DNA from 3 places in the Acidovorax sp. SRI_002 genome. Region 2 is predicted to be linked to each of the others. Evidence: predicted binding sites of a transcription regulator. Region 2 holds the regulator's gene; each other region holds the start of a gene.

Evidence for each region. The regulator FNR, encoded in region 2, switches genes on or off when oxygen is low (the NO sensors DNR and NnrR bind a similar motif). The targets are predictions, from matches to a motif close to TTGATNNNNATCAA.
Region 1: the regulator FNR is predicted to act here: its motif matches at 1,647-1,660, upstream of AC2YJX_RS09105 (ribonucleoside triphosphate reductase).
Region 3: the regulator FNR is predicted to act here: its motif matches at 2,722-2,735, upstream of AC2YJX_RS20605 (universal stress protein).

What each region holds. Positions count from the first base shown of each region.
Region 1 covers NZ_JBYCZW010000003.1:209,311-213,479, forward strand. Annotated here, with positions in the region: gene AC2YJX_RS09105 (ribonucleoside triphosphate reductase) at 1-1,569, opposite strand, end outside; gene AC2YJX_RS09110 (hemerythrin domain-containing protein) at 1,788-2,216, opposite strand; gene AC2YJX_RS09115 (nitric-oxide reductase large subunit) at 2,288-4,169, opposite strand, start outside.
Region 2 covers NZ_JBYCZW010000005.1:121,634-125,802, reverse strand. Annotated here, with positions in the region: gene ccoG (cytochrome c oxidase accessory protein CcoG) at 1-1,378, shown strand, start outside; gene AC2YJX_RS14655 (FixH family protein) at 1,452-1,733, shown strand; gene AC2YJX_RS14650 (hypothetical protein) at 1,785-2,078, shown strand; gene fnr (fumarate/nitrate reduction transcriptional regulator Fnr) at 2,146-2,868, opposite strand; gene hemN (oxygen-independent coproporphyrinogen III oxidase) at 3,056-4,169, shown strand, end outside.
Region 3 covers NZ_JBYCZW010000007.1:289,888-294,056, reverse strand. Annotated here, with positions in the region: gene bktB (beta-ketothiolase BktB) at 1-847, shown strand, start outside; gene AC2YJX_RS20610 (tripartite tricarboxylate transporter substrate binding protein) at 1,024-2,007, shown strand; gene AC2YJX_RS20605 (universal stress protein) at 2,198-2,635, opposite strand; gene AC2YJX_RS20600 (2OG-Fe dioxygenase family protein) at 2,773-3,549, opposite strand; gene AC2YJX_RS20595 (hypothetical protein) at 3,727-4,169, opposite strand, start outside.

The sequences.
Region 1 (4,169 bases), on a different contig from region 2:
GGTCATGCGCTCGCGCACGTGGTCGAGCAGGCGCACGGCAAACGCATGGCCCCATTCGCTGGTGATGTCGTGCTGGTCTGCCGTGAAGTTGCGCACCATCTCGTTGATGCCGTTCACGCCCAGCGTGGAAAAGTGGTTGCGCAAAGTGCCGAGATACCGCTTGGTGTAGGGAAACAGGCCCTGGTCCATCAGCCGCTGGATGAGCTTGCGTTTGGTCTCCAGGCTTTGTTTGCCCAGCTCCAGGAGGCGGTCCAGCGCGGCAAACAGACCGGCTTCATCGCCCGCATGCAAGTACCCCAGCCGCGCGCAGTTGATGGTGACCACGCCCAGGCTGCCCGTCTGCTCGGCGCTGCCAAAGAGGCCATTGCCGCGCTTGAGCAGCTCGCGCAAATCCAGCTGCAGGCGGCAGCACATGGAGCGCACCATGTTCGGCTCCAGTTCGGAGTTGATGAAGTTCTGGAAGTACGGCAGGCCGTACCTGGCCGTCATCTCGAACAGCAGCTGCGCGTTCTCGCTCTCCCAGGGGAAATCCTTGGTGATGTTGTACGTGGGGATGGGGAAGGTGAAGACCCGGCCCTTGGCGTCACCAGTCGTCATCACGTCGATGTAGGCGCGGTTGATGAGATCCATCTCGGCCTGCAGGTCGCCGTACGCAAAGGGCATCTCCTGCCCGGCGATCACGGGCACCTGCTCGCGCAGGTCCTCGGGGCAGGTCCAGTCGAAGGTGAGGTTGGTGAACGGCGTCTGCGTGCCCCAGCGCGAGGGCACGTTGAGGTTGTAGACCAGCTCCTGGATGCACTGGCGCACAGCGGCGTAATCCATGGCATCGATGCGCACGAAAGGCGCCATGTAGGTGTCGAACGACGAGAACGCCTGCGCGCCCGCCCACTCGTTCTGCAGCGTGCCCAGAAAATTCACGATCTGCCCCACGGCCGAACTCATGTGCTTGGGCGGCCCCGCCTCCACCTTGCCCGGCACGCCGTTGAGCCCCTCGTGCAGCAGCGTGCGCAGCGACCAGCCCGCGCAGTAGCCGCTGAGCATGTCGAGGTCGTGGATGTGGAGGTCGCCGCTCCTGTGCGCCTCGCCGATCTCGGGCGTGTAGACGTGCGACAGCCAGTAGTTGGCCGTGACTTTGCCCGCCACGTTCAGGATCAGCCCGCCCAGCGAGTAGCCCTGGTTGGCGTTGGCGTTCACGCGCCAGTCGGCGCGCGTGAGGTATTCGTTGATGGAGCTTTCCACATCGACCAGCGTCTGCCGGTCGGCCCGCAGCGTGGCGTGCTGTTCGCGGTAGACGATGTAGGCGCGTGCGGTGGCCAGGTGGTTGGCGGCGATCAGCGCCTGCTCGGCCACGTCCTGGATCTGCTCGATGGTGGGGGCCTCGCCCTGGAAGCGGTGGATGAGCACCTTGGTGACCTGGGCGGTGAGCAATGCCGCTTCGTCGGCGCCGTATTCACCCGAGGCCTGCCCGGCGCTGGCCAGCGCGGCGCGGATGCGTTCGGCATCAAACGGAACGCGCTGGCCGCTGCGCAAAACGACTTCGCGGGGCAAGGTGGCAAGGGTGGACGCCATGGGTTCGACCAATCTGTGGAACGGGTTAAAAACACTACATATGGTGTCCACGATACCCATCAAACACTATAGGTAGTTTGATTCAACACAATCGAGGCGGTAAGCAGGGGTAAAAAAACGCCGGCACAGAGGCCGGCGGAAAGGAAGGTGCCGTCAGGCCCTACCGATGGATCAGAGGTGCATGCGCAGGCACGCAGTGGGGTGCAGGAGGATGCTGCTCAATGGCAGGCGGTGGCTTCTTCCTCCTCGATGCGCGGATAGAAGTCATGGTCCTCGCGCTGCATGCGCTCGAACACACGGCGCAGCACCACGTTGGCCTCGTTGCGAAAGCCCTGGGCATCGCGGCGCACGCCCTCGGCGGTGTTCCAGCGGCGCGCAAACGCATCGTAGGCGCTGGCGATCGATGCCATCTCGCTTTGGTACTGGCGGCCCAGGCGCGCCAGTTCGGCGTTGCCGCCGCGCTGCAGTGCAGGGTACAGCACCTGGTCTTCCACGGCCAGGTGCAGCTTGATGGTGCCGCTCATCGCCACGATGCCCTGCGCGATGGCGCTGGCATTGGCCTCTACGCCCGCCTGGGCCAGGGCGCGCAAGGTGGCGATGCTGCGCAGGATGTCGGTGTGCTGGTGTTTGAATTTGTCGAGGTTCATGGTCAGTCCTTGTGGGCAAACGGTGTGTGAGCGCGGTGGCCGCTTGTGGCAGCCGCCGCGCACAGTGCATTTCAGCGACGGGCCTGTGCCAGGTAGGGGCCCGTTTGCGCCGGTGCGCGCGAGCCGAACAGCCCGCTCACCACCTGCCAGGCCATGGCCAGCGCGCCGACGATGAAGACCACGTCGCCAAAGGTGCGCACCCAGCGCAGGGTCTGCATGAAGGGCTGCTGCATGAAGGCTTCGCCCCGGGCGTACCACAGGCCTTCGCTCACGCTGGCGTGGAACTGGAACAGTCCGATGGGCAGCAGGCTGGTGGCAATCATCAGCACCAGGCCCGCGTTGAGCCACCAGAAGCCCGTCTTCATGAGCCGCTCGCTGAACACCAATTGCGGGCGGATGTAGCGCAGCACCAGCAGCGTGAAGCCCAGGGCCAGGAAGCCATACACCCCGAACAGCGCAGCGTGGGCATGCACCGGCGTGGTGTTGAGGCCCTGCAGGTAATACAGCGCAATCGGCGGGTTGATCATGAAGCCGAAGACGCCCGCGCCCAGCATGTTCCAGAAGGCCACGGCCACGAAGCACATGAGGGGCCACTTGAGGTTGGCCATCCACTTCGCGCGGTGCTGCAGGCGCCAGTGTTCCCAGGCCTCGTGGCCCAGCACCACCAGGGGCACTACTTCCAGCGCGCTGAACGATGCGCCCACCGCCATCACCGGCGTGGTGGTGCCCGCAAAGTACAGGTGGTGGAAGGTGCCGGGCACGCCGCCCAGCATGAACAGCGAGGCCGAGGCCAGGCTGGCGGCCGTGGCCATGCGTGGCGACACGAGGCCGAGCGTCGAGAAGATGAAGGCCAGCGCCGTGGTGGCGAACACTTCAAAGAAGCCCTCGACCCACAGGTGCACCACCCACCAGCGCCAGTACTCCATCACCGACAGGTGGGTACGCTCGCCGTAGAAGAAGCCCGCGCCGTAGAACAGGCCGATGGCCACCACCGACGCCGTCAGCAGCGCCAGCAGGTTCTTGTCGCCGCCGGGGGTGCGCAGCGCCGGAACGATGCCGCGCAGCATGAGCACCAGCCAGAAGGCGATGCCGGTGAACTTGCCGATCTGCCATAGGCGGCCCAGGTCCACGTATTCATAGCCCTGGTGGCCCAGCCAGAAGTTCCATTCGGGCGGCATGATCTGTGCGATGGCCAGGTAGTTGCCGACGAACGAGCCCACCACCACCACGACCAGTGCCCAGAACAGGATGTCCACACCGAGCTTCTGCCAGGCCGGGTCCTTGCCACCGTTGATCAGCGGCGCGAGGAACAGGCCGGCAGCCAGGAAGCCCGTGGCGATCCAGAACAGCGCGCTCTGGATGTGCCAGGTGCGCACCAGCGAATAGGGGAACCACTGCGACACGTTGATGCCGTAGAACTGCTGGCCTTCCACCGTGTAGTGGGCCGTGAAGCCGCCCAGCAGCACCTGGAAGCTGAACAGCACCACGATGAGGAACAGGTATTTGCCCAGCCCGCGCTGCGAGGGCGTGAGCGGCACGCGCGAGAGCGGGTCGTGCTGGGGTGGCGTGGGTTCCACCTCGTCGTGCTTGCGCAGGAAGGACCAGCCCCACACGAGGAAGCCCACGCCCGCCATCATCACGACCACGCTCATCACCGACCAGACCATGTTCTCGGCCGTGGGCTTGTTGCCGATCAGCGGCTCGTGGGGCCAGTTGTTGGTGTAGGTGGCCGTGGTCCCTGGGCGCTCGGTGGCGGCGGCCCAGGCCGTCCAGAAGAAGAAACCCGTCATCTGCGCGCGCCGCTCGGCGCTGGGCAGGGTGTTCTCCTTCATGGCGAAGTGCTCGCGGGTCTTGTGCAGCGCGGGCACGTCGCTGAAAAGCTGGTCGTAGTACAGCGCGGTCATCGCGATCGCGTCGGCCCGCACCGAGGACACCGTAGCCACACCCGTCTCG
Region 2 (4,169 bases):
GCAGGGCGAGATTGTTTCCCTGTACGAAGCGCAAAAGAAGATCTACCCGCGTTCCATCAGTGGCCTCTTCGCGCGTTGGCGCTGGGGTATGGTGTTTCTCACGCAGATCGTTTTCTACGGGCTGCCGTGGTTTGAATGGGGGCAGCGCCAGATGGTGCTGTTTGACCTGGGGGCTCGGCGGTTCTACATCTTCGGCCTGGTTCTGTACCCCCAGGATTTCATCTATCTCACGGGCCTGCTCATTATCTCGGCGTTGTCGCTGTTCCTGTTTACGGCGGTGGCGGGGCGGCTTTGGTGTGGATTTGCGTGCCCGCAAACGGTCTACACCGAAATGTTCATGTGGATCGAGCACAAGATCGAAGGTGATCGCAGTGCACGGCTTCGGCTGGACAATGGGCCCTGGACCTTCGAGAAGGTTCGCAAGAAGTTTTTTAAGCAGGTCATCTGGATTGCCGTGGCGTTGTGGACGGGGTTCACGTTCGTGGGCTATTTCGTGCCCATCCGCGAACTCGGGGCAGAGCTGCTGGCGGTGCAGGGTGGCTGGCAGATTTTCTGGGTACTGTTCTATGGCTTTGCCACCTATGGCAATGCCGGCTATATGCGCGAACAGGTGTGCAAATACATGTGTCCCTATGCGCGCTTTCAGAGCGCCATGTTCGACAAGGACACGCTGATCGTTACCTACGACCCAGAACGCGGTGAGCAGCGTGGGCCGCGCAAGAAGAACATCGACTACAAGGCCCAGGGGTTGGGCGATTGCATTGACTGCTCGCTGTGTGTGCAGGTGTGCCCTGTGGGCATCGACATTCGCAAGGGCTTGCAGTACGAATGCATCGGCTGTGGCCTGTGCGTGGACGCCTGCAATACCGTGATGGACAAGATGCAGTATCCGCGCGGGCTCATCCGGTTTTCTACGCAGAATGGCGTGGCCAAACGGTGGAGTCAGTCGCAGATCCTGCGCCGTGTGCTGCGGCCACGAGTGCTGATATACAGCGCGGTTCTGGTGGCCCTGTGCGTAGGCATGATGGCCAGCCTTGTCACACGCACGCCTTTGAAGGTGGATGTGGTGCGTGATCGGGCGGCGCTGTCGCGCATCGTGGCGGGTGGAAAGCTGGAGAACATCTACCGCCTGCAGATCATGAACGCCACTGAAGGCCCCCAGCGCTATCGCATCAGTGTGCGTGGCCTTGAAGGGCTGGAAGTCGCTTCTGATGCCGAGGTGGACATCGGTGCGGCGGAGTCCCGGTGGGTGGCCGTCCGTCTGCAGATACCCTATGGATCAGCCCCTTCAGGATCACATGCCGTGCAGTTCGATGTGCAGGCCTTGGGCGCGGACGCCCATGTGAGCGAGAAATCCGTGTTTCTGGTGCCGCGATAACGCAGCGCGCGCCCGGGTGCAAGACCTTCGCGGGTCTTGCTTTGAGCAAGATAATTTTTGAGGAGTAAGCACCATGCCATCCAGTTCCGCCCTCGGCACTGCCCCTTCTGCCGCTGCACCCTGGTGGAGGTTTGGCCATGTGTGGCTGATCATCGCCGGTCCCGTGATCGTGATCATTGCAGGGTTTGTGACCCTGTGGCTCGCGATATCGCGCCCCGACCCTGTGGTCGCGGAAGATTATTACCGCCAGGGCATCGAGATCAACAAGACACTGGCCACCCCAGAAAAAAGCCTGTTGCCAGCCATGAAGGGCCGCAACCACGCTGCCACCCCGGTCCAGGACCAGCCGCGCTGAACCCACCTGGCCGGGCAGCATGCCTGCACGGCCTTACCAGGAGACAAACCAATGTGGATGCAACGCGTGATGTGGATTGCCTGGCCGGCCTTTTTGATGGCCGGTGTGATGGAAATGCTGGTTTTTGCGATGGTGGATCCGCAAGACCTGCACTGGTTTGGGCAGCCGTTGGCATTGTCACGGCAGGGCGTGTACACGCTGGCCTTTTTTGCGTTCTGGATGATCACGATGGCATCCAGCGCGTTGACCACGCTGCTGGCCATGTCACCGTTTGAACTTAACCGTTGCCCGGTTCCCGAAGGCGAGCGTCCCGATGACTGCCGCAAGACATCATCGTGCCCTTGAGCGGTAGTGCCACCTATTGGCAAAGGTAATGTGGTAAGGACTGCCAGGATGGCAGACGACAGCAGGTTCAGTGGCAGGCTTGCTGGTTGTTCACGATGCGCTTGAGGGCCTCGGTCTCCAGGATGCGCACATGGCGCTGCTTGACCTCGACAATGCCTTCTTCCACGAACTTGGAGAAGGTGCGGCTCACGGTTTCGAGCTTGAGGCCCAGGTAGCTACCGATCTCTTCGCGGGTCATGCGCAGCACGAGCTCGGACTGCGAGAACCCCCGGGCGTGCAGGCGCTGAACCAGGTTGAGCAGGAACGCGGCCAGGCGCTCCTCAGCGCGCATGCTGCCCAGGAGCAGCATCACGCCATGCTCGCGGACAATCTCGCGGCTCATGATCTTGTGCACATGGTGCTGCAATGCGGTGACTTCGCGGGACAGTTCTTCGATGCGGTCAAACGGCATGACGCAGACTTCCGCGTCTTCCAGGGCCACCGCATCGCAGGTGTGGTGGTCATTCACGATGCCATCAAGGCCGATGATCTCGCCTGCCATCTGAAAACCCGTGACCTGGTCACGCCCGTCTTCGGTGGCTACACATGTTTTGAAGAAGCCGGTTCGAATGGCATAGAGCGAGGTGAAGGATTCGCCGTTGCGGAAAAGGGTTCCACCGCGTTTGATCTTGCGGCGAACGGCAACGACCTCGTCAATGCGTTGCAGCTGTTCCTCGCTCAGCCCCACCGGCATGCACAGCTCGCGCAGGTTGCAGTTGGAGCAGGCGACTTTGATGGTGAGCGGGTTCATAGGCACAGAGGCTGGGTAAGGTTTGAGCATATCGCCCCATATGCCTAACAGGCTGGGCCTTTGGGTGCGGGTGGGCGACTGATGTGCATCAAATTGTCGCTGTTCGTCCCGGCCCATCACTTGATGCAGGTCAAGGACGTGGAGTGCAGCTTACGGCACAGTCGAAGTGTACGCAAGGAATTTGCCCATGACCGCTGTTTCGCCCGAGCTGCTGCGCCGTTTCGACGTGCCAGGGCCCCGTTATACCTCTTACCCAACAGCTGACCGTTTCGTCGAGGCCTTTGGGCAGGACGACTACGCGCTTGCCTTGGAGCAGCGCAGGCTGGGCTCCATGACGAAGGCCTTGCCGCTGTCTTTGTACGTGCACATCCCCTTTTGCGAGTCCCTGTGTTACTACTGCGCATGCAACAAGATCATCACCAAACACCATGATCGGGCAGAGGTGTACTTGCGGTATTTGAGCCGCGAGATTGACTTGCACACAGCACACTGCGGCACGGGGCAGGTGGTGAGCCAGCTTCACCTGGGTGGTGGCACGCCCACTTTTTTATCGGACGAGGGCTTGCGGGAGCTGATGGGCATGCTCAAACGCAGCTTTTCGTTGGCGCCGGGCGGGGAGTATTCGATTGAGGTGGACCCTCGCACCGTCAATGCGGACCGCCTTGCAGTGCTGGCGGAACTGGGGTTCAACCGACTGAGCTTTGGGGTGCAGGATTTCGATCCCGAGGTTCAAAAGGCTGTTCACCGCATACAGCCTGCCGAGCAGGTGTTTTCGCTGGTGGAGTCCGCACGTTCGCTGGGTTTTGAATCCATCAATGTGGATTTGATCTACGGCCTGCCTCGGCAGACGCCAGAGTCGTTTGACCGCACGCTGGCCCAGGTTACGCAGCTGCGGCCTGACCGTATCGCGTTGTACGCGTATGCCCATCTGCCAGAACGTTTCAAGCCTCAGCGCCGTATTGTTTCGGCCGAGTTGCCAGCGGCTGCAGGCAAGGTGTCGATGCTCTCCCGTTCGCTGGACGCCTTCATGGATGCTGGGTACGTGTATGTGGGCATGGACCACTTTGCATTGCCTGAGGATGCATTGGCAGTCGCCAAGCGCCAGGGGCGTCTGCACCGCAACTTCCAGGGCTACAGTACGCAACCTGATTGCGACCTGATCGGCCTGGGTGTGTCTGCGATTGGCCGTGTCGGAGCCACCTACAGCCAAAATGCCAAGACCCTGGATGAGTATTACGATTTTCTGAACCAGGGGCGCCTGCCCGTCGTTCGTGGGTTGGCCCTGACGCGCGACGATCTCG
Region 3 (4,169 bases), on a different contig from region 2:
TGGCGCTGGCGCTGAAAACATGAGCCGCGTGCCCTTTGCCAGCCTGAACATGCGCTGGGGCGCCCGCATGGGCGACACCAAGATGGTGGACATGATGATCGGCGCTCTGCACGACCCCTTCCACAACATCCACATGGGTGTGACGGCCGAGAACATTGCCGCCAAATGGGGCATCACGCGTGAAGACCAGGACAAGCTGGCGGTGGAAAGCCACAACCGCGCCGAACGCGCCACGCAAAACGGCGTGTTCAAAGACCAGATCGTCCCCGTCACGCTCAAGAGCAAAAAGGGCGACGTGTTGTACGCCACCGACGAACACTTCCGCCCCGGCGCCACGATGGACGACCTGGCCAAGCTCAAGCCCGTGTTCATCAAGGAAAACGGCACGGTGACCGCCGGCAACGCCTCGGGTATCAACGACGCCGCCGCCGCCGTGGTGCTGATGGAAGCCGGTGCTGCCAAGGCCCGTGGCGCCAAGCCCCTGGCACGCCTGGTGGCCTACGCCCACGCAGGTGTAGACCCCAAGTACATGGGCATCGGCCCCGTGCCAGCCACGCAGCTGGCACTGAAAAAGGCGGGCCTCACCGTCAACGACCTGGACGTGATCGAAGCCAACGAAGCCTTTGCCGCCCAGGCCTGCGCAGTGACCAAGGACCTGGGCCTGGACCCTGCCAAGGTCAACCCCAATGGCTCGGGTATTTCGCTGGGCCACCCTATTGGCGCCACCGGCGCGCTCATCACCGTGAAGGCCATCCACGAGCTGCAACGCATCCAGGGCCGCTATGCGCTGGTGACGATGTGCATCGGCGGTGGTCAGGGCATTGCAGCGATTTTTGAACGCATCTGACCTCCCTGCGGGTGGGAACACTGCCATCGCCACCCGCGATGCTGCCACCCGCCATTGGCAAGGCGGGCGCCTCCGGTCATCAGCGATCATTGGCGCCCGCTGACCCAGATCAGCCAGGTGGCGTGTGCCCAGCCACCGCCTGCACATTCCATGAACCGACGGAGACAAACCACACCATGATTCGCACCCTGCTTTCCTTCACCGCGATCGCTTTTGCCGTGGGCACCACCGCGCACGCCCAGGCACCCGCACCGGCTGCGGCCTACCCCACCAAGCCCATCCGCCTGATCGTGCCCTTCCCGCCCGGCGGCGGCACCGACATCCTCTCGCGCCTGGTGGCCACCAAGCTCACCGAAAGCGCCAAGTGGACGGTGGTGGCCGACAACAAGGCCGGCGCGGGCGGCACCATCGGCATTGGCGAAGCTGTCAAGGCCGCGCCCACGGGCTATGACCTGGTGATGGGCCAGAAGGACAACCTCGTGATCGGCCCCTGGCTGTACAAAAACCTGCCCTGGGACCCCACCAAGGACCTGACCGCCATCGCCCACGTGGCCTACACGCCCGTGGTCATCGCCACCAGCGTCAACTCCAAGTACAAAACCCTGGCCGACGTGGTGGCCGCCGCCAAGGCCTCGCCCGGCACCATCACCTATGGCTCGCCCGGCAACGGCACGTCCATCCACCTGGCGGGTGACCTGTTCGAGAAGGCCGCAGGCGTCAAGCTGAGCCACATCCCGTACAAAGGATCGAACCCCGCGTTGATGGATGCGCTGGCGGGCAACGTGGACCTGCTGGTCTCGTCCCTGCCCTCGGCCATGGGCCAGATCAAGGCAGGCAAGCTGCGTCCGCTGGCCGTCACGTCGGCCAAGCGCAGCTCGTCGCTGCCCGAAGTGCCCACCGTGGCCGAGTCGGGCTTCAAGGACTTTGATGTGAGCACCTGGTACGGCGTGTTTGCCCCAGCCGGTACACCCGCCGCCGTGGTGACCACCGTGAACGCTGAAATCAACAAGCTGCTGGCCACGCCCGACATGAAGGCCGCCATCCAGGCCCAGGGCGCCGAGCCCGAAGCCATGTCGCCCGCACAGTTTGGCACCCTGCTCAAGACCGACTACGCCAAGTGGAAGGGCATCGTGGAAGCCTCCGGCGCAAAGATTGAGTGACCCCCTGAGGCGTTTCGCGCCTTCCCCCTGAAGGGGGACGCACCCGGTGGCCTGGCGGAGCCAGATCCACGGGTGCACTGGTACGGGGCGTGCCTGTTCCACGAGCTGTGGAATGCGCGGATGCACGGCGTCATCGAGAACTGAAATGAAGAACGGCTCCTTTCGGAGCCGTTCTTCATAGGAGTGGCGCTCAGTCCCTCACGACCAGAACCGGGATGTGCACCACACCCAGCACGCGCTGCGTGACGCTGCCCAGCACCAGCTTTTCAAGGCCTCGGCGGCCGTGTGAACCCATCACGATGAGGTCGGCGCCCGTGCTCTCCAGCGCGCGCAGGATGCCGTCGTGCACGGCATGGCCCTCGCCCACCACGGTGGTCACAGCCACACCGGCTTCGGCCATGGCTTTGCGCGTGGCTTCCAGGGCCGCGTTGGCTTCGGAGGTAGCGGCATTGATGTACTGCGCCTGGCCATACGCAAAATCGGCCCCCACGCCGGTGAAGGGATAGGGGTCTACCACGTAGACCGCCGTCACGGCGCTGCCAAAGGTCTTGGCCAGCCCGGCCGCCTTGGACACGGCCAGCATCGAGGTGTTGGAACCATCGACTGGAACCAGAATGTGCTTGAACATGGTGCTTCTCCTTGGGTTGATGGGTGAGTCAAGCTTGTGGCCCGACTTCTTGAACCAGAGTGTGAACCGTCACCATACCCCGCATCTTGATTCGCATCAAATCGGCTGCACACATGCGCTGCTGCAGGCGCTTGTGTTCAGGCTGCCGGGGTCTGCCCCACCACGTCCGCCCCCTGAAAGTTGCCGCGGCGGCAGGTGACCACCAGGGTGTCGCGGTACCCTCCTTCGGCCAACGGCTGAATGGGGGTGGACTCGTGGATCATGCGAGCATCGTCCAGCAGCAGCAAAGACCACGACTCGGTCAGCGTAAAGCGCTGGCCGCTCGGGCCTGCGGCCTCGAACACGCGCGTCTCGCCGCCCTTGACGCCCTCGCGCCCCACCAGGAAGACGGCCACAAGGTCCACGCCATCGCGGTGCGCCCCCTCGGGCGTGGGCCGGCCAATGCCGTCGGTGGTGTCGATGCGGAACTGGTGCGCCTCGATGAACCAGGGCACGGGCGCCTCGGACGGAGCAAACACGGCATCGGACACCCCAGCCAGCGCAGCCAGCAGCTGCTGCCACACCGGCTGGGCCACGGTGGCAGCCTCCATGGGCGCAAACCAGCGCTCCATGCCGCCATGCAGCGCGTTGTATTCCACAGGTTGCCAGTGCGCCCGGTGCGGTGCCTGCTGCAGTTGCCCGCCCTGCACCACAAAACACGCATGGCGGCGGCGCCGGTAGCGGCCACCGTCCTTCAGAAAATCATCGGGCGGCAACGCCGCCCAGTCGCCATTCAGGGCCATCAGCGACGAAAGATCGCAGCCCACCCAGCGGGCCACATCGGCAGGCGACAGAACGGCGTAGCCCGCCTGGCGAAGCTGGCTCGCCACATCGGAGGGAGCCGTGAACGGAGGAGAAAAAGTGACTTGGGCCATAGAAGCCCGAGCTTAACCGCTGGCGCCGCAGGTCTTCTGCGGTGGCTCAAGCAAGGTGCGGCAGGGCCTGCCACCTGCGTGGCATCCCGCAGCACTGCAATCGGCCTTCCCCCTCAGTCGTTAGCCGCTCGCCGCTCGCCATTAGCCGTTAGCCGTTAGCCGTTAGCCGTTAGCCTATCAATCGCGGTTGCCGTGGCCCTTGCCGTTGCCATGGCCGCGCCCCCGGTCATGGTCACGGTCGTGCTTGCCACCGTGGCGGTGGTCGTCGTCCCAGCGGCGGTCATCGCGGCCGTGGGCACGGGGTGGAGGGCCACGGCGTGGTGGTGGCTCCTGCACAAAATACACCGGTTGGTTGCAGGCGTTGTAGCGGCCACAGTGTTTGCCCCAGTTCTTGGCATGGCCGGGCGGCACATACAGGTAGATGGGTGCCCGTGGCACCACCACTGCCGGGCGGTGGATGATGACCGGCTCGGCGTAGATCAGCGGCGGTGGTGGCGCATTGCCGATGTTGATGCGGCCGTACACGCCGGGCGCCAGTTCGCCGCCCACGGTGGCGTTGACATAGGCCTGCGCGTGGGCGCCGCCAGCGGCTGCCAGCAGCAGCGCGGCCATCGCGCCAG